Regions from separate parts of the Embleya sp. NPDC025285 genome, predicted to be linked through region 2. Evidence: predicted binding sites of a transcription regulator. Region 2 holds the regulator's gene; the other holds the start of a gene.

Region 1 (10,627 bases), on a different contig from region 2:
TGTTCGGCTGGTTGCTGCTGATCGGCGGCGTGGTCGGGTTCGTCCAGGCCATCCAGGCGCGCAAGGAGAACGCGTTCTGGCTCGTGGTCGCGGTCTCCGCGCTCAACATCGCGGCGGGCGTGGTGTTGTTGCGCCGGCCCGAGGTGGCGGCCGAGGCGCTCACCCTGTTCGTGGCCCTGTTGTTGCTGGGCGCGGGCATGTTCCGGATCGTGGGCGGCGTCGCGAGCATGTCCGCCAAGATGATCTGGACCGTCCTGGTCGGCGTGGTCGACCTGGTCCTGGGCCTGCTGGTGCTGGCCGAATGGCCGAGCAGCAGCCGCTACGCGATCGGTACGTTCATCTCGCTGGCCCTGCTCTTCGACGGACTGAGCCTGGTCAGCCTCGGCCTGACGGGCCGTCGGATCGTCGGCATGGTCCGCGAGGCGGAGGTCCCGGAGGCGGGGTCGCCCGCGGCGGACGAGGTCTCCGGCGACCCGGCCTCCGCCGAGTGGAAGGCCGAACGGGACGGCACCAGGGAAGGCACCTTCAAGGGCCCGGACACGATGACGAAACGACGCGACGACGAGGTGTAGGCCGGACGCCATCGAACGCCGGACGGGCTGGTCGCAGCCCGTCCGGCGTTCGATGATGTCCCGCCCCGGCAGGGGCCCATGGTGCGTCGGCGGCCGGCGAAGCGGCGGACCTACCTCGCCTCGACGTGCGCCGCGGGTGTGCGCCGGCTCATCAGCAGCGCCGGCAGGAACGCCAGTGCCATGAAGCTCACGGCCCACCAGTACGTCCCCTGGAAGGCGTCCGCCAACCGCGGCCCGATCTCGGTGACCACCGCCGGCGACAACGAGTGCAACTCGCCGAGCCCACCGGCCCCCTGCCCGGCCGGCAGGCCGTCCCGCATCGCGCCGGCCAGCAGCACCGACATCAGCGCCCCGCCGACCGCGGCCGAGACCTGCTGGATGATGGTCAAGGTGGTACCGGCGACCGCGACCTGCTCGTGCGACATGGCGCGCAGCGCGGAGGCGGTGGTCGGCATCAGTGTCATGCCGACCCCGACGCCCATCACCGACAGGCAGGACATCAGCACCCAGTAGGGGGTGTCCGCGGCGACCTGCGTGGTGAAGGCGAGGAACCCGGAGGCGGCGACCACGATCCCGACCAGCACGATCCGTCCCGGCGCGACCCGGTCGCTGAGCCTGCTGGCGACCTGCATCGACAGCGCGGTGGCCAGCGCCTGCGGTGCGCCCAACAGGCCGGAGGCGGTGGCGCTCTCGCCGCGCACCAGTTGGTAGTACAGCGGGGCCAGCATCATCGAGCCGAAGTACGCGCAGACGAACAGCACCATGGTGCCCGCGGCGGCCACGAACGGGCGGCTGCGGAACAATCGCAGGTCGATCAGCGCGTGTTCGATCCGCAGGGCCCGGACCACGAAGCCGACCACCAGGAGCGCGCCGAGCACGGCGGGCACCAGCGCCCCGGTGGAGCCGAAGTCGCCCTTGTCGCCGCCGGTGGCCAGGCCGTAGATGAGTAGCGCCAGACCGGGGGAGAGCATCAGCAGCCCGGGCACGTCCAGCGGTTTGGTCGGCTGCGGGGTGTCCCGCGGGAAGACCCTGGCGGCCAGCCCCAGGGCGATCGCGCCGATCGGCACGTTGATGAAGAAGATCCAGCGCCAGGACACGTCGTCCACGAGCCAGCCGCCCAGGATCGGGCCGGCGAGCGGGCCGATCAGGACCGGGATGCCCAGGATGGCCATCGTGCGGCCCATCCGGGCGGGATCCGAGGCCCGGGCCAGGATGGTCATCCCGACCGGCATGATCAGGCCGCCGCCGAGCCCCTGGAGGACCCGGAAGGCGATCAGCGATTCGGCCGACCAGGCCAGTCCGGCCAGCACGGATCCGGCCGCGAAGGTGCCGATCGAGAACATGTACAGGCGTTTGGTGCCGAACCGGCCCATCGCCCACGCGGCCACCGGGATGACCGTGGCCAGGGCCAGTGTGTATCCCGTCGCCACCCATTGGATGGTGGCGAGCGGGGCGTCGAAGTCCTGCGCGAGGTGGTTGAGCGCGACGTTGACGACGGTGACGTCGAGTACGGACATCACCGAGCCGAGGACGACCACGAGGGCGATCGCCGCGATGCTTCGGGAAGGGGTGGGGACGTCGGCCGCGGGCGCACTCGCGGTCGGGGCGGTGGTCGTTGCCATCACGGGCTCCTGGCGTTCGGCGGAGGAATGGCGGCGGCTTCCCGGACGGTTCTCAGACGCCGTACGGGCGGCGCGCGCGCATCGACCGGGAGGCGTCGGTCCACCACGCGAGCTGATCGAGCATCACCTTGGCCGCGGCGTCGGTGCCCGCGACGTCGACCGGCTGCCCGTCCGCGTCGAACTTCTCCCAGGCCATCGGGAACGCCAGCCCGTCCCGGGTGGTGACCATGTGCTGCTCCGCGAAGACCAGGCGCAGTTGCTCGACGGCGCGCAGGCCGCCGGAGATGCCGCCGTAGGACACGAAGCCGACCGGCTTGCCCTGCCACTCGCCGCGGAACAGGTCGATCATGTTCTTCAACCCGGCCGGGAAGCTGTGGTTGTACTCGGGCGTGACCACCACGAACGCGTCGGCGGCGTCGAGCCGGGCACCGACCGCGGTGACCACGGCGGCGGGTTCGCTGCCCATCGGGGCCCACACGTCCGGCAGCCGGTCGTGCGCCAGGTCGATGATGTCCACCTCGAAGTCCCCGTGCTGCTCGGCCTTGCCGGCGAACCAGGTGGACACGACCGGAGCGAAGCGACCCTCGCGGGTGCTCCCGACGATGACGGCCAGCCGGAAGGTCTTCGGAGTGGTGGTGGTCTGCGTGTCGGTGCTCATGGGATCCCCCAAGGAGATGAAGAGAAGTGCGAACGAGTCCTGTGCGGGCCCGGAATCGTTGCCGTCCGAGCGCCTGGTGAAGACGTTAGAAGTTGAAGTTAACTTCAGGTCAAGCCCGGATCCGCACTTCTCTTCCCGAGTCGTCACCCGGACCCGGCCCGGGGGTTGCCGGTGCCGAGGGGGAATCGTTCAAGCGCGCTTCGCGTCCGTAGCCGTCGGGGACGCCTCGTCCGGGCCGCCGAGGGCGGTCAGGACGGCGATCGTGGCCAGGGCCACGGCACCGGCGCACACCATGACCGTCGAGGGGGAGGAGGCGTCGACGACGGCGCCGCCGGCGAGCGCGCCGGTTGCCAGGGTGAGCTGGAACGACGACGTGAACACGACCGTGGCGGCCTCCTGGGCGTGCGGCGCGGAGCGGGCGAACCAGGTCTGCGAGCAGGCCGGGACGGCGCCGTACGCCAGGCCCCACACCACGAGCAGGCCGATCGCGCCCGCGTCCCGGCGGCCGAGGAGGGGGAACAGCAGCGTGGCGACGGCGATCAGCGCCGCGCTCGTGAGGAACGTCGCGCGCAGGTCGCGGACCATCGTCACGCCCGCGACGAAGTTGCCGACGATGCCGGCCACGCCGAAGGTCAACAGGTAGACGCCGATCAGCCCCCGGTCCACCCGGGTGACCTGCTCCAGGAACGGCGTCACGTACGTGTAGGCGCCGAAGTGCGCGATCACGATCAGGCAGGTCGCGGCGAGGCCGATCCGGATGCCGGTGCCGCGCAGCAGATCGCGCAACACCCGGGCCCGGGTCACCTCGAGCGCGGGCAGCGGCGGCAACAGCACGGCGAGCGCGATCGCCACGCCCAGCGCGAGCACGCCCATGACCACGAACGAGGCGCGCCAGCCGATGTGTTCGCCGAGCTGTGTACCGGCGGGCAGACCCAGCACGGAGCCGGCCGGAACGGCCGCGAAAATCACGGCGGTTGCCGTACCCACCCGCTGCGCACGCACCAACCGAGGCGCCAGTCCGGCCCCGATCGACCAGAACCCGCCGATGGTGACCCCCACCAGCGCCCGCGCCACCAACACCACCCAGAACGCGGGCGCGACGGCCGCGAGGAAGTTCGCCGCCGCCAACAACACGATCAGCGCGACCAACATCGTGCGCCGATCCAGCCGCCCGGTGCACACCGTCACCACCGGCGCGCAGACCGCCGCCAACAGGCCCGGTACGACCATCAACCACCCGGCAGTGCCATCCGAGACGCCGAAGTCGTCCCCGATCGGCGTCAACAACCCGATCGGCAGAATCTCGCTCGTCACGATCGCGAAGATCCCGACCGACAGACACACCACGCCCGGCCAGTACCGGCGCGGCTGCCCCGCGTCCGATCCGGGTGCGTCGGCGGTGTGCGAGTCGGCTCCGGCAATGACGGACATGACGTCCCTTTCGGCAGGGCGGGGGAGGGGATCCCCGACAACGGGGAGTCCCAGTACAACCGCCCCCGCCGCCCCGGGTCTGGCGGTATCCCGCCCTCAACGTCACCCCGTCCTCGACATCACGAGCCCGTCGCCCCCCGACCTGCCGACGTCCTGCCCCCGATCTCCCGGCCCCCGACCTGCCGCCCCCGACGCCCGACCCCCGCCCCCGCCTGCCGGCCGAAGCGCTTCGCTGTGGGCGAACAGGGATCGGAAGGGTGGGGGAACAAAGAGGGGCTCTTGTTTCTTGAGTCAGTGCAGCGCAACTTTTTCGACTGTGGCTACCTGAGGGGCATGACATGAGCGAGACCATCGGGACACTGACCCTGCCGGTTCTTCCGCTGGACGACGTGGTCGTCCTCCCCGGCATGGTGGTCCCGCTCGAACTCGACGACGCGGAGACCCGTGCCGCCGTGGATGCCGCGCGGGCCGCCGCGGGGCGGTCCGCCGGACCCGGCATCCGTAGTGAGAGCAAGGCGCGGGTGCTGCTTGTTCCGCGTGACGACGGGCAATACCCGGCGGTGGGCACGCTCGGGGTGATCGAGCAGGTCGGTCGGCTGCCCGGGGGTGAGTCGGTCGTGGTGGTGCGCGGCGAGAGCCGGGTGCGGATCGGCACCGGAACCACCGGTCCCGGCGCGGCGCTGTGGGTCGAGGCGACCCGGGTGACGGACGTCGAGGCGGACGAGCACACCCACGAGCTGGCCCGCGAGTACAAGGCCCTGGTCACCACCGTGCTGGGCAAGCGCGGCGCGTGGCAGGTGGTCGACCACGTACAGGCGCTGGAGGACCCGAGCGACCTGGCGGACAACTCCGGCTACGCCCCGTACCTGACGCTTCAGCAAAAGATCGAGGTCCTGCAGACTGTCGACGTCCAGGAGCGGCTGACCAAGGTCGTCGGCTGGACCCGGGACCACCTCGCCGAGCTGGACGTGGCCGAGACGATCCGCAAGGACGTCCAGGAGGGCATGGACAAGCAGCAGCGCGAATTCCTGCTCAAGCAGCAGCTCGCCGCGGTGCGCAAGGAGCTCAACGAGCTCAACGGCACCCCGGACAGCGAGGAGGAGGACTACCGCGCCCGGGTCGAGGCGGCGAACCTGCCGGAGAAGGTGCTGGCCGCCGCGCTCAAGGAGGTCGACAAGCTGGAGCACGCCTCCGACGCGTCGCCCGAGGGCGGCTGGATCCGCACCTGGCTGGACACCGTGCTGGAAATGCCGTGGAACGAGCGCAGCGAGGACGCGTACGACATCGCCGAGGCGCGCGCGATCCTGGACGCGGACCACTCCGGCCTGGTGGACGTCAAGGAGCGCATCGTCGAATACCTCGCGGTGCGCAAGCGCCGCGAGGAGCGCGGGCTGGGCGTGGTCGGCGGCCGGCGGTCCGGCGCGGTACTGGCCCTGGTCGGCCCGCCCGGTGTCGGCAAGACCTCGCTGGGCGAGTCGGTGGCCCGCGCGATGGGTCGCTCGTTCGTCCGGGTCGCGCTCGGCGGCGTGCGCGACGAGGCCGAGATCCGCGGCCACCGGCGCACCTACGTCGGCGCCCTGCCCGGTCGCATCGTCCGGGCGATCAAGGAGGCGGGCAGCATGAACCCCGTCGTCCTGCTCGACGAGATCGACAAGGTCGGCTCGGACTACCGCGGCGACCCGACCGCGGCCCTGCTGGAGGTGCTCGACCCGGCCCAGAACCACACCTTCCGCGACCACTACCTCGAGGTCGAACTCGACCTCTCCGACGTGGTGTTCCTGGCCACGGCCAACGTCCTGGAGACCATCCCCGAGCCGCTGCTCGACCGGATGGAACTGGTCCGGCTCGATGGCTACACCGAGGACGAGAAGGTCGTCATCGCCCGGGACCACCTGATCAAGCGTCAGTTGGACAAGGCGGGTCTGGACGACACCGAGGTGTCCTTCACCGAAGACGCGCTGCGGCTGCTGGCGGGCGAGTACACCCGGGAGGCGGGCGTGCGCACCCTGGAGCGCTCGATCGCCCGCGTGCTGCGCAAGGTCGCGGCCCGACAGGCGCTGGACGCCGACGCGCACCCGCTGCCGATCACGGTGGACGCCGGCGACCTGCGCGACTACCTCGGGCGGCCCCGGCACACCCCGGAGTCGCTGCTGAGCAAGGCCGAGCAGCGCACCGCGGTGCCGGGTGTGGCCACCGGGCTCGCGGTCACCGGCGCGGGTGGCGACGTGCTCTACATCGAGGCGTCGCTCGCGGACGCCGAGACGGGCGGTACGGGACTGACCCTGACCGGCCAACTCGGCGACGTGATGAAGGAGTCGGCGCAGATCGCGCTGTCCTACCTGCGCTCGCGCGGGGCGGAGCTGGAGGTACCGGTGGGCGACCTCAAGGACCGAGGCGTGCACATCCACGTCCCGGCCGGCGCGGTCCCCAAGGACGGCCCGAGCGCCGGTGTCACGATGACCACCGCGCTGGTGTCGCTGCTCACCGGGCGGCCGGTCCGCTCGGACGTGGCAATGACCGGTGAGGTCTCGCTCACCGGCCGGGTACTGCCGATCGGCGGCGTGAAGCAGAAGCTGCTCGCCGCGGAGCGGGCAGGTGTGACCACCGTGCTGATCCCCAAGCGCAACGAGGCCGACCTGGACGACGTGCCCGAGGAGATCCTGAGCCGACTCACCGTGCACGCGGTCGCCGACGTGCGCGAGGTGCTGGAACTGGCCCTGGAGCCGGCCAACGCCAAGCACACCATCGCCGCCTGATCCTGCGTCGACCTGCGAAAACCCTGCTGCGCGAGTCGCCTTCCGGGCGGCTCGCGCAGCATCTTTCGGCCAAGATCGGACAAGCCGGTTGGCGGTGAATCTCGATTCGGTCACGCGCCGGATAGTTCGGTTGGTTGCTGTCAGTATTCGCGGCATGTCATATGGAACGGGTGGGGGCCCGGGTTGGGGAGACGGTTCGTCCGCTTCGCCACCGCCTGGGTTTCCGCCGCAACCTCAGCCACAACGTCCCTGGTACCAACGCACCTTGTGGATCGTCGTCCTGCTCGTCGTGTTCGCGCCGGTGGGCATCTTCCTGATGTGGAAGTACACCGACTGGCAGCGCCCGCTGAAGATCGGCGTCGCGATCGTCGCGGGCGTGGTCTTCCTGGTCGCCTTCGCGAACGCGGTGTCCGATGGGAAGGACGACTCCGGAAAGGACAAGGTGACGCCGGCCTCGACGTCGACGCCGGTCCCCTCGGGTGCGGCAACGACGCCCGCGCCCGCCGCCACCACGGCGGCGCCGACGAGCGCGCCGCCGGTGAGCAGCACAGCGCCGCCGCCCGCGACCACGGCTCCCGCCGAACCGCCACCGGCGGCACCGGCGCAGGACGAAGCGAACGTGCCGAAGGCCGATCCACCGAAGGCCGATCCGCCCAAGGTGGACCCGCCGAAGGCAGACCCGCCCAAGGCCGATCCGCCGCCGGCTGATGCGGGCGTGAAGGTCAGAGGCCAGTTCTGTTCGCAGCTCGGCGCCACGGCGGTGAACAACAAGGGTGAACCGCTGGTGTGCGCCAACAGCACCAACGGCACCAAGCGCTGGACGTAGCACCGACCGACATCCACATCGCCGACCTGTACGGCCCCCGGCCTTCCGCCGGGGGCCGTCCCACTTGAGTACACCTACTCATGCGCGCAACACCCGGTCGGCCCAACACTGTTGCCATGACAACGCCGCTGCGTACCAACAACACCCAGGGCTTCTTCGTTCAGGCCGCGCTGTCCTTCGGCGTATCCGTGAGCGCGGTCCTGATCGGGATCGTCTACCTCCCGGTGGACCGCTGGATCCGGGCCTTCCTCGGCCTCGGCGTGCTCTACGTCGTGACGTCGAGCATCACCATCGCCAAGGTGGTCCGCGACCGCCAGGAGAGCGAGGCCGTGGTCAGCCGGGTCGACCAGGCGCGCCTGGAGAAGCTGTTGACCGACCACGACCTGTTCCGCAACGACGGGATCTGAGCCCGAAGGGGCGGTGCTCGACGCGCCGCCCCCGGCCTACTGGCCCAATTCCTCGATCGTCTTCAGGATCCGCTTGTCGGACACCGGCTGCGGTGTGCCGAGCGACTGGGCGAAGTAGCTCACCCGCAGTTCCTCGATCTGCCAGCGCACCGCCGCGACCTCCGCCGGGATCGGTCCGCCCTTGGTTTGACGGTCCATCAGGTCCCGGTAGGCCGCCTGGATCTGATGGACCTTCAACATGCGCTCGCGATCTCGGACCGGGTCCGCCTCCAGACGCTGCAACCGGCGCTCCATCGCCTGGAGATAGCGATGCACGTCCGGCAGCCGGCGCCAACCCGCCTCGGTCACGAAGCCCTTGTGCACCAGCGCCGTGTACTGCGCCTTCAAGTCGGCGAGCGCCGGTGCCAGCGCGGGACTCCGGGTGGCCTTCAGCCGCCCGGCCACGTTGTGCGACGCACCCAGGACGCGCTCGACCTTGACCACGGTGTCCTCGGTCAGCCGAGGCAGCCCGGCCTTGACCCGATCACGCAGCCGCGCGAAGCCGGCCTCGTCCCACACCGGGCCGCCCGCGTCCTGGATCAGCATGTCCGCCGCGCACGCGAGGATGTCCTCGAAGAGCGCGTCGATGCCGCCGTGCGGGTTGTGGCTGAGCGTCAACTTGGCCATGTTGGGCAGCCGGCCCTGGATCTGCTTGACCGGCGACTGCACGTTCAGCAGCACCAGACGCCGCGTTCCGCGCCGCATCGCGCGCGACTGCTCGGGTTCGCTGTCGAACAGCCGGACCGCCACGGACGCGCCCTCGTCGACCAGCGCCGGATACGCCTTGACCACCAGCGGCCCGCGTCGCTGTTCGACCACACGCGGCAGTTCGCCGATGCTCCAGGCGCTGACGCCCGTGCGCTCGATGTCCAGCGTGCTCGCCGCCTCGGACACCGCGGCCCGCATCCGGTCGCGCAGCTTGAGCTTGAGCGCCTCCAGGTCCTTGCCCTCGGCGAGCGTGCGCCGGTCGTCGTCGAGCACCCGGAAGGTCATCCGCAGGTGCTCGGGCACCTTCGTCAGGTCCCACGTCTCGCGCTTGACCGGCATGCCGGCCATCCGGCTCAACTCGCGCTCCAGCACGTCCACCAAAGATCCCCGGCGAGCCGGGATCCGGGCCAGGATCGCGCGCGCGTAGTCCGGCGCCGGCACGAAGCCGCGGCGGATGCCCTTGGGCAGCGCACGGATGTACGAGGTCACCAATTCCTCGCGCAGGCCCGGGATCTGCCAGTCGAAGCCCTCGCCGGTGAGCTGGTTGAGCACCGCGACCGGGATGTGCGCGGTGACCCCGTCCGCGTTCGAGCCGGGCTCGAACTGATAGGTCAGCTTGAGCTCCAAGCCCTCCTCGACCCACGTGTTCGGGTAGTCCTCCTCGGTGATCGCGCCCGCCTTGGCGTTGATCAGCATGGACTTCTCGAAGCTCAGCAGATCCGGCTCGGCCCGGTGGGCCTTCTTCCACCACGCGTCGAAGTGCCGTCCGGAGACCACATCGGCCGGGATGCGTTCGTCGTAGAAGTCGAACAGGGTCTCGTCGTCGACCATGATGTCCCGGCGGCGGGCCCGGTGTTCGAGTTCCTCGACGTCCGCGAGCAGGCGCCGGTTGGCCGCGAAGAACTTGTGGTGCGTACGCCAGTCGCCCTCCACCAGGGCGTGCCGGATGAACAGTTCGCGGGACAGCTCCGGGTCGACCTTGCCGTAGCCGACCTTGCGCGCGGCCACGATCGGCACGCCGTACAGCGTGACCTTCTCGTAGGCCATCACCGCGGCCATCTTCTGTTCCCAGTGCGGCTCGCTGTAGGTGCGCTTGATCAGGTGCCCGGCCAGCGGCTCGATCCACTCGGGCTCGATCCGCCCGGCGATCCGCGCCCACAGGCGGGACGTCTCGACGAGTTCGGCCGCCATCACCCACCGCGGCGGCTTCTTGAACAGCGCCGAGCCGGGGAAGACCGAGAAGCGGGTGCCGCGCGCGCCGCCGTACTCGCGCTTGGCAGGGTCCATCAGGCCGATGTGCGAGAGCAGTCCGGACAGGATCGCGGTGTGGATGTGCTGCGTGTTCGGCTCCTGCGGTTCGCCGACGGCCTCGATCCCGAGCGACTTGGCGGCCGAGCGCAACTGGCTGTGCAGATCCTGCCATTCACGTATGCGCAGGTAGTGCAGGAACTCGCTCTTGCACAACTTGCGGAACCGGCTCGAGGACAGCTCGTCGCGCTGTTCCTTGATGTAGTTCCACAGGTTGAGATATGCCAGGAAGTCGGATTCCTTGTCCGCGAACCGCGCGTGCAACTGATCGGCGTGCTGCTGGTGTTCCGCGGGGCGCTC
Region 2 (8,260 bases):
TGCGCGACGGCGCGCGCCGCGAGCGCGGCGCCGACCACCAAGGTGACCAGCGAGATCACGATCGCTGCGAGCTGCATGGGCGTTCGGCTCCTCCGGTGGGACGTCCCTTCCGGGGCGTGTATCGGCCGACAGCGTACGGCCGTGCGGGCATCTTACCCGCTGGTAACTTAACCACTGCGTCGATGATATCTGTCACGCTGGACGCTACCGGCTTCGCGGGTTTTGTCCGCTTCATCCGGTGCTAGGCGATCTTGTCGTGCCGCGCATGGCGCACCATCCTCGGCGCACCGCGTGACCGGAGCCGACCCGACCGAACCCCCGACGTGTGACGCACCGTCAGATAACTCCGCATGCATGCTGCCATGCCGAAGCGCCGGGACCCGCAACAGGTCCCGGCGCCGTGGCATTCGTGGCCGACTCGGCCCCGAACCCGCTCGTCAGAGCGTCTTCGCCGGCACCCGCTCCTGCGGCTGCACCACCAGCGTGTCGCTCGCCTCGTCCAGGTCGACCACGACCGTGTCGCCGTCGTCGATCTCGCCGGCGAGCAGCGCCCGGGCCAGCTTGTCGCCGATGGCGGTCTGGATCAGCCGGCGCAGCGGCCGCGCGCCGTACGCCGGGTCGTACCCGGTCAGCGCGAGCCACTCGCGGGCCGCGTCGGTCACCGTCAGGGTGATCCGGCGGTCCTTGAGCCGGGCGCCGAGCCGATCGACCTGGAGTCCGACGATGTGTGCGAGTTCCGCCGTGCCGAGCGCGTCGAAGAGCACGATGTCGTCGAGCCGGTTGAGGAATTCCGGCTTGAACGCGTTGCGAACCACGTCCATCACCAGGTTCTGCTGCTGCTCCCGGGACAGCGCCGGGTCGACCAGGTACTGGGACCCCAGGTTCGAGGTCAGGATCAGCACCACGTTGCGGAAGTCCACCGTGCGGCCCTGGCCGTCGGTCAGCCGCCCGTCGTCGAGCACCTGGAGCAGGACGTCGAAGACCTCGGGATGGGCCTTCTCCACCTCGTCCAGGAGCACCACCGAGTACGGCCGGCGGCGGACCGCCTCGGTCAACTGGCCGCCCTCCTCGTAGCCCACGTAGCCGGGCGGCGCGCCGACCAGGCGGGCGACCGAGTGCTTCTCCGCGTACTCCGACATGTCGATCCGCACCATCGCGCGCTCGTCGTCGAAGAGGAAGTCGGCGAGCGACTTGGCCAACTCGGTCTTGCCCACACCGGTCGGGCCCAGGAAGAGGAAGGAGCCGGTCGGGCGGTCCGGGTCGGCGATGCCGGAGCGGGCCCGGCGTACCGCGTCGGAGACCGTCGCCACGGCCGCCTTCTGGCCGATCAGCCGGCGACCCAGCTCGTCCTCCATCCGCAGCAGCTTGCCACGCTCGCCCTCCAGGAGGCGGCCGGAGGGGATGCCGGTCCAGGACGAGACCACGTCGGCGACGTCGTCCGGGCCGACCTCCTCCTTGACCATCGCGGTGCCGTGCGTGCCCCGGTCGCCCTCGGTCGCGGCGGCCTCGGCCAGCTCGCGCTCCAGGGTCGGGATCTGGCCGTACATCAGCTTCGAGGCGGTCTCGAAGTCGCCGTCCCGCTGGGCCCGCTCGGCCTCGCCGCGGGCCGCGTCCAGGCGTTCCTTGAGCTCGCCGACCCGGTTCAGGCCGGCCTTCTCCTGCTGCCAGCGCGCGGTCAGCCCGCTGAGTTGCTCCTGCTTGTCCGCGAGGTCCTTGCGCAGTCGCTCCAGCCGGTCCCGGCTGGCCGCGTCGGTCTCCTTGGCCAGCGCCATCTCCTCCATCCGCAGCCGGTCCACCGAGCGCTGGAGTTCGTCGATCTCGACGGGGGAGGAGTCGATCTCCATCCGCAGCCGCGACGCCGCCTCGTCGACCAGGTCGATCGCCTTGTCGGGGAGGAAGCGCGCGGTGATGTAGCGGTCGGAGAGGGTGGCCGCGGCGACCAGGGCCGAGTCGGCGATCTGCACCTTGTGGTGCGCCTCGTACCGGCTCTTGAGGCCGCGCAGGATCGCGATGGTGTCCTCGACGCTGGGCTCGCCGACGAACACCTGCTGGAACCGGCGCTCCAGCGCGGGGTCCTTCTCGATGTGCTTGCGGTACTCGTCCAGCGTGGTCGCGCCGACCAGGCGCAGTTCGCCGCGCGCGAGCATCGGCTTGAGCATGTTGCCCGCGTCCATCGAACTGTCGCCGGTCGCGCCCGCGCCCACCACGGTGTGCAGTTCGTCGATGAAGGTGACGACCTGGCCGTCGCTGGACTTGATCTCGTTCAGGACCGCCTTCAGCCGCTCCTCGAACTCGCCGCGATACTTCGCGCCCGCGACCATCGCGCCCAGGTCGAGCGCGATCAGCCGCTTGTCGCGCAGCGACTCGGGCACGTCGCCGGCCACGATCCGCCTGGCCAGGCCCTCGACGACGGCGGTCTTGCCGACGCCGGGCTCACCGATCAGGACCGGGTTGTTCTTGGTCCGGCGGGACAACACCTGGACCACCCGGCGGATCTCCGAGTCGCGGCCGATCACCGGGTCCAGCTTGCCGTCGCGGGCCTCCTCGGTCAGGTCGCGGCCGTACTTCTCCAGGGCCTGATAGGTACTCTCCGGGTCCTGGGAGGTGACCCGGGCGCTGCCGCGCACCGCCTTGAAGGAGTCGAGCAGCGCCTGCGGCGTGGCGCCCGCGTCGCGCAGCGCCTCGGCGACCGGACCGGAGCGGCCGGACGCGAGACCGACCAGGACGTGCTCCGTGGACACGAACGTGTCGCCGAGCTTGTCGGCCTGCTTCTCCGCCTCGTCGAGCGCGAGCATCGTCTCGCGGGCGAGCTGCGGAGCGGCCACCGTTGAGCCGGACGCGCTCGGCAGGCGATCGGAAATCTGGACGGCCGCGACCTTCAGGAGCGGCACGTCCACACCGGCCGCGCCCAGCAGCGGGACCGCGGTCCCCTCGGGCTGTTCGAGCAGGGCGAGCAGCAGATGCGCGGGCTCCACCTGGGGGTGTCCCGCCGCGGAAGCCTTGCGGATGGCGACCGAAAGGGCCTCTTGGGCCTTGGTGGTGAGCTTCTGTGCATCCATGTGAGGTGTGCGACTCCTTCGCTTCGGGCACGCGATGTCACGGCCATCATTCCGTCCGTGTCGTGTCCGTATGGCACCCGAACGGTCCTTTGACTGTGGCAACCACAACTAAGTTGAGTCTATTCCACTCAACCGTGCGTCGCTCCGGATGCCTAGACTGCGGACATGCCAGATGTGTCCGGTGCCCTCGAAACACTCGACGCGCTCGCGGATGCGGCGGTACGGCTGATTCCGGCGGCGCCCGGGGCCGATCGGGTCGTGCTCGGCCTCGCCGGTCCGCCGGGTGCCGGGAAGTCCACGCTCGCCGGCCGCCTGGTGCGCGCGATCGAACAGCGGGTCGGCGTCGGTACCGCCGCCTATGTGCCGCTCGACGGGTTCCACCTCTCGAACGTGCAGCTCAAGCGGATCGGCCGACTGCACCGCAAGGGCGCCGTGGACACGTTCGACGTGTGGGGCTACGCGACCACGCTGGCCCGTGTGGTGCACGAGGTGGACCGGGACGTGTACGTGCCGGACTACGACCGCTCGCTGCACGAGCCGGTCGCGGCGCGGCACGTGGTCCGCCCCGGCACCCGGATCGTGGTGACCGAGGGCAACTACCTGGCACTGGACGCTCCCGGCTGGACCGACGCCTACTGCCTGATGACCGAGGTCTGGTACGTGCACGCCTCGGACCGGGTCCGCGACGAGCGGCTGACCAGGCGCCAGCGCCGGGGCGGTCGCAGCGTCGGCGAGGCGATGGCCTGGGTCGCCGGCAGCGACCGTCCCAACGGCGAACTGGTCAAGCGCTCCAAGTCACGCTGCGCCCGCGTGGTGACGGTGGTCTGGTAGACCGCCGGACTCGGCGGACCCGCCTGCTCTACGTGAGCCACGCCGGCGTCGGCACCAGCAGTTCCACGTTGCGGTCCTCGATCCGACCGCGCCGACCGTCCACCTTCGCGTCCGGGCGATCGCGCTCGTGCCAGTCGTTGCCCGCGAGTTCGCGGGCCAGCGCGGCCAGTGCGACCGGGGTGTCCAGCTTGCCGCCGTTGGACTCCGGCCCGGCCGAGTCGACGATGGTGCCGAAGACGGACAGTGTGCCGTTGCGGTTGTCCCCGATCTCCACGATCCGCGCCTGCGAGGGCCAGTCGATGTGCGACGCGGTGTTGACCTCCCAGAAGCCTCCGGGAGCGGCGAAGCCGGCCGGGCGCGGGTGCGGCTTCACGTGGTTGTCGTGGGTGTGCCCGTTCACCCACAGCACGACGTTCGGGAAGCGCAGCAGCAGCGACAAGACCTCGGGGCCCAGGATTCGCGCGGGCTGCCCCGGGGGCACCGTGCGGTTCACCATCGTCTCGATGGTGTGGTGGCTGAACAGCACGAACAGCTTGTCCTGGCCGGTGCCTTGGACCACCTTGCCCTGCTCGTCCAGGTAGCTGGAACTGCCCTTCATCAGGTGGTCCTGGAGCCACGCGAACTGGGTCGGGTCCAGGCAGCCGGAGTCCAGGCCGTACTGGTTCACCGTGTCCAGGACCAGGCAGCGCACCTGACCCTGGTCGAAGCTGTAGTACGCGGTCTTGGCGTCGATGTTCTGCTGGGTGAAGCCGTGGCCCTTGGGCAAGCCGGTGGTGTTGAAGTGCTCCTTGATCGTCTCCGCGCGGTCGATCAGCCGCCGGTCCGGGTCGGCGGTGACCTTGCGCTTGGGGCCCGACATCAGCGCGGCAAGCGCGTCCGGCTTGCCGCTCTGCAGTCCGACCGCGAGCGCGACGACGGTCTCCTTCGCGGATATGTCCAGCACCTTCTCGTCGCCGACCGCGACCTTGCCCAGCAATTCGTTGACCGGCAGGTTGCCCTGGACCAGCCCGTCGTGGTTGCCGTACGCGGTGTACCACGGGGTCTTCAGGCCGGTCGCCTCGAACGGACGCCGGCACGCGTCGAGCAGACCCGGCACGGTGGGGAAACCGAACTCGCGCCTGGGCAGGTCGTCCTTCTGTCCGGCCGGCGTGCCGTCCGGGTGCCAGTAGCGGTCGTTGTACGCGACCGCGTCCATCGGGCCCTCGTACTTGTTCCGGTCGCCCGAGTCGGGGGTGACCTTCTTGCCGCCGTCGAGCACGTCGATGTACCAACGCAGCTCGTTGAACTGGATGTTGTCGGTGTTGTCGCCCGTGCAGATGGTGAACGCCAGGGGTTGGCCCAGCGCCGGGCCCTTGCCGATCCGGTTGAGGGACTGCACCATCGCCTCGGCGATCTGCGCCGTCAGCACCTCCTGCGGGCGGTACGACGACTGGAACGGCAGCAGCTTGGCGAACGGCTGGTCCTTGTCGCTGTGCCGGTCCAGGAAGTCCACCCGCGCGGTCGACTGGGAGTCCTGGATGTGGATGTCCGTCAGTTGGGTGAAGGCCACCAGGGGTCGGCTCTTCGTCTTGTCGCCGGGACCGGCGCCGGGGGCCAACTCGTTGCGCAGCAGGTGCGGTTCGCCGGGGCCGGCGACCACCTTGCGGTAACCGCCCGGGCCGGGCGGGCCGAGCAGCAGGGTGCGCTCCAGGGTGGTGCCGGCCGCGCCTGCGGCGCCGCCCGAGGTCGGGGCGCCGGGCTTGGGCGCGTCGCTCGACTTGTTGACCGGCGACTCCTCGGCGTCGGTGCACGCCGCCGCTCCCAGCAGTGCCGCGCCCGCGGCCGAGTACTTCAGGACGTCCCGACGATTCGGCTTCATGCGGCGACCCTACTGACGCGTATTGAGCGGCATCAAGGATGTGCCGAGGCCACCCGAACGCCCGCCCCGCACGAAACGGCGGGCCCGACCCCCGCGAACGAGGCCGCGGCCCACACGGACGAAGGGGCGCGGCCGAAGCCCCGCCCCTCCCGGATCTCGTGCGGCCCGTGCGCCGGGCGTCAGTCGGTGCGCCCGCGCCTGGGCTTCCACACCACGAGCGCGGTGCCCGCCTGCGGCCGGACCGGGACCAGATCGCGTCGGTAGGACGCGTGTACGGCCGCCTCGCGCCGGGCGCTCGCGTCCGTCGCCTCGTGCAGCGCGTGCTCCAACTCGGCCACCCGCACGCTCAGCGCGAGCACCTGGTTCTCCAGCTCCAGGATCCGCTTGATCCCGGCGAGGTTGATGCCGGCCTCCTGGGAGAGCCGCTGCACCTCGCGCAACTGGACGATGTCGCGGGCGGAGTAGCGCCGCCCGCGACCGGCCGTGCGGTCCGGCGAGACCAGGCCGAGTCGGTCGTACTGGCGCAGCGTCTGTGGATGCAGGCCGGACAGTTGCGCGGCCACCGAGATCACGTAGACCGGAGAGGTCTCGTCGATCTCGTAGCCACGCCGCCCGCCGTCGCCGCCCAAGCCGCCCGGTCGCATGTCATGCCCCCTTCGCCGCGTCCAACAGATCGGCTCGGGGATCGTGCGCGACGGTCGCCTCGCGGAACGCCTCCAGCGCCTCGCGCGCCTTGTCGTTCAGCTGCTGTGGGACCGTCACCTCGACGGTGACCAGGAGGTCGCCCCGAGTGCCGTCCTTGCGTGCCGCACCGCGCCCGCGGACGCGCAGCGTGCGGCCGTTGCCCGTGCCCGCGGGGAGCTTGAGCGTGACCGGGATGCCGCCCAGGGTGGGCACGGTGACCTCCGCCCCCAGCACCGCCTCCGGAAAGGTGACCGGCACGGTGACGGTGAGGTTGTCGCCCTTGCGGCCGAATACGGAGTGCGTCTTGACGTGCACCACGACGTACAGGTCGCCGGAGGGGCCGCCGCGCTCGCCGGGAGCGCCCTTGCCCTTGAGCCGGATCCGCTGTCCGTCCTGAACCCCGGCCGGGATCCGGACCTGCATCGTGCGCGAACTCTTGGCCCGACCGCTGCCGTTGCACACGATGCACGGGTCGTCCACCAGCAGCCCGCGGCCCTTGCAGTCGCGGCACGGCTCGGAGAAGCCGAAGCCGCCCTGCGGACGGCTGACGTTGCCCGAACCCGCGCAGGTGGGACACATCCGCGGGGTGGTGCCCGCGGCCGCGCCCGTGCCGTTGCAGTGCCGACACGGCTCGGAGCTGGTCAGCCGGATCGGGACGGTCGCGCCGTCCACCGCGTCCGCGAAGCCGAGGGTGACCTCGGACTCCACGTCCGAGCCGCGTCGGGGCTGCTGCCGTCCGGTCTGCCGACCGCCGCCGAACAGCCCGCCGAAGATGTCGCCCAGGCCGCCGGTGTTGCCCGCGCCGCCCTGCTGGCCACCGAAGATGTCGCCGAGGTCGAAGGGGAAGCCGCCGGCCCCGCCCTGCCCGCCGCCGGGGCCGCGGAAGCCACCCCCGCTGCCGAACAGGGTCCGTGCCTCGTCGTACTCCTTGCGCCGCTTGTCGTCGGCGAGCACGTCGTAGGCTTCCGAGATCTCCTTGAACCGCTCCTCCGCCTTGGTGTCACCCTTGTTCTTGTCCGGGTGGAACTCGACGGCGAGCTTGCGGTAGGCCTTCTTGATCTCGGCGGTGCCGGCGTCCTTGGGGACGCCGAGCACCTTGTAGTAGTCCTTCTCCAGGTAGTCCTTCGTACTCATGCGCCCCTCGCCGATCGGGTCGGGGTGCCCTCGTGCTCCGAGCGCCCGTTTCCGGATCCACTCCACCCGCGCATCGGCGTCCCTCCTCTCCGCTTCTCGTTGTCTGGTTCCCGGTGACGGTTCAGCTTCCGGCCGCTTCGCCCGACTCCTCCGGACCGCCCTCGGCGTCCGCTGTGGGCTCCGCGACCGCCACCCGCGCCGGACGGATGATCCGCTCGCCGACCTGGTAGCCGGGCTGCAGGATCTCCACGCACGTGGGCTCGGTGACATCGGTCGCGTACGAGTGCAGCAGCGCCTCGTGCACCGTCGGGTCGAACGGGTCGCCCTTGGAACCGAAGCTCTGCAGCCCCATCTTGGCCACGATCGACTCCAACGACTCGGCGACCGACTTGAAGCCGCCCGCCAGTTCGCCGTGGTCCCGGGCCCGACCGATGTCGTCGAGCACCGGCAGCAGTTCGCTCAGCACCTTGATGGCGGCCAGTTCGCCCGCCACGTTGCGGTCCCGCTCGACGCGCTTGCGGTAGTTCGCGTACTCGGCCTGGAGCCGTTGCAGGTCGGCGGTGCGCTCACCGAGCTGGTTGCGCAGCTCGGCGGCCTCCGCCGCCCCGGGGGCCGGGGCCGCCGCCGAGGCGGCGGTCCCGGTTTCCGGCTTCGGCTCTGTCTCTTGGGCGTCGCCCGGGACGGCGCCGTGGTT

What was found. Region 2 encodes HspR, which represses chaperone genes until heat shock. Its sites were predicted from a motif close to TTGAGNNNNNNNNNCTCAA; they were not measured.
Region 1: the regulator HspR is predicted to act here: its motif matches at 4,570-4,588, upstream of lon (endopeptidase La).

What each region holds. Positions count from the first base shown of each region.
Region 1 is NZ_JBVHLU010000046.1:65,256-75,882, forward strand. Features, by position in the region: gene ACZ4FV_RS28050 (HdeD family acid-resistance protein) at 1-572, shown strand, start outside; gene ACZ4FV_RS28055 (DHA2 family efflux MFS transporter permease subunit) at 683-2,194, opposite strand; gene ACZ4FV_RS28060 (NADPH-dependent FMN reductase) at 2,247-2,852, opposite strand; gene ACZ4FV_RS28065 (MFS transporter) at 3,042-4,283, opposite strand; gene lon (endopeptidase La) at 4,622-7,039, shown strand; gene ACZ4FV_RS28075 (hypothetical protein) at 7,305-7,865, shown strand; gene ACZ4FV_RS28080 (YiaA/YiaB family inner membrane protein) at 7,982-8,272, shown strand; gene hrpA (ATP-dependent RNA helicase HrpA) at 8,309-10,627, opposite strand, start outside.
Region 2 is NZ_JBVHLU010000199.1:777-9,036, forward strand. Features, by position in the region: partial or broken gene ACZ4FV_RS50780 (Fe-S oxidoreductase) at 1-77, opposite strand, end outside; gene clpB (ATP-dependent chaperone ClpB) at 438-3,059, opposite strand; gene ACZ4FV_RS50790 (nucleoside/nucleotide kinase family protein) at 3,225-3,890, shown strand; gene ACZ4FV_RS50795 (TIGR03767 family metallophosphoesterase) at 3,919-5,748, opposite strand; gene ACZ4FV_RS50800 (heat shock protein transcriptional repressor HspR) at 5,928-6,392, opposite strand; gene dnaJ (molecular chaperone DnaJ) at 6,394-7,566, opposite strand; gene grpE (nucleotide exchange factor GrpE) at 7,688-8,260, opposite strand, start outside.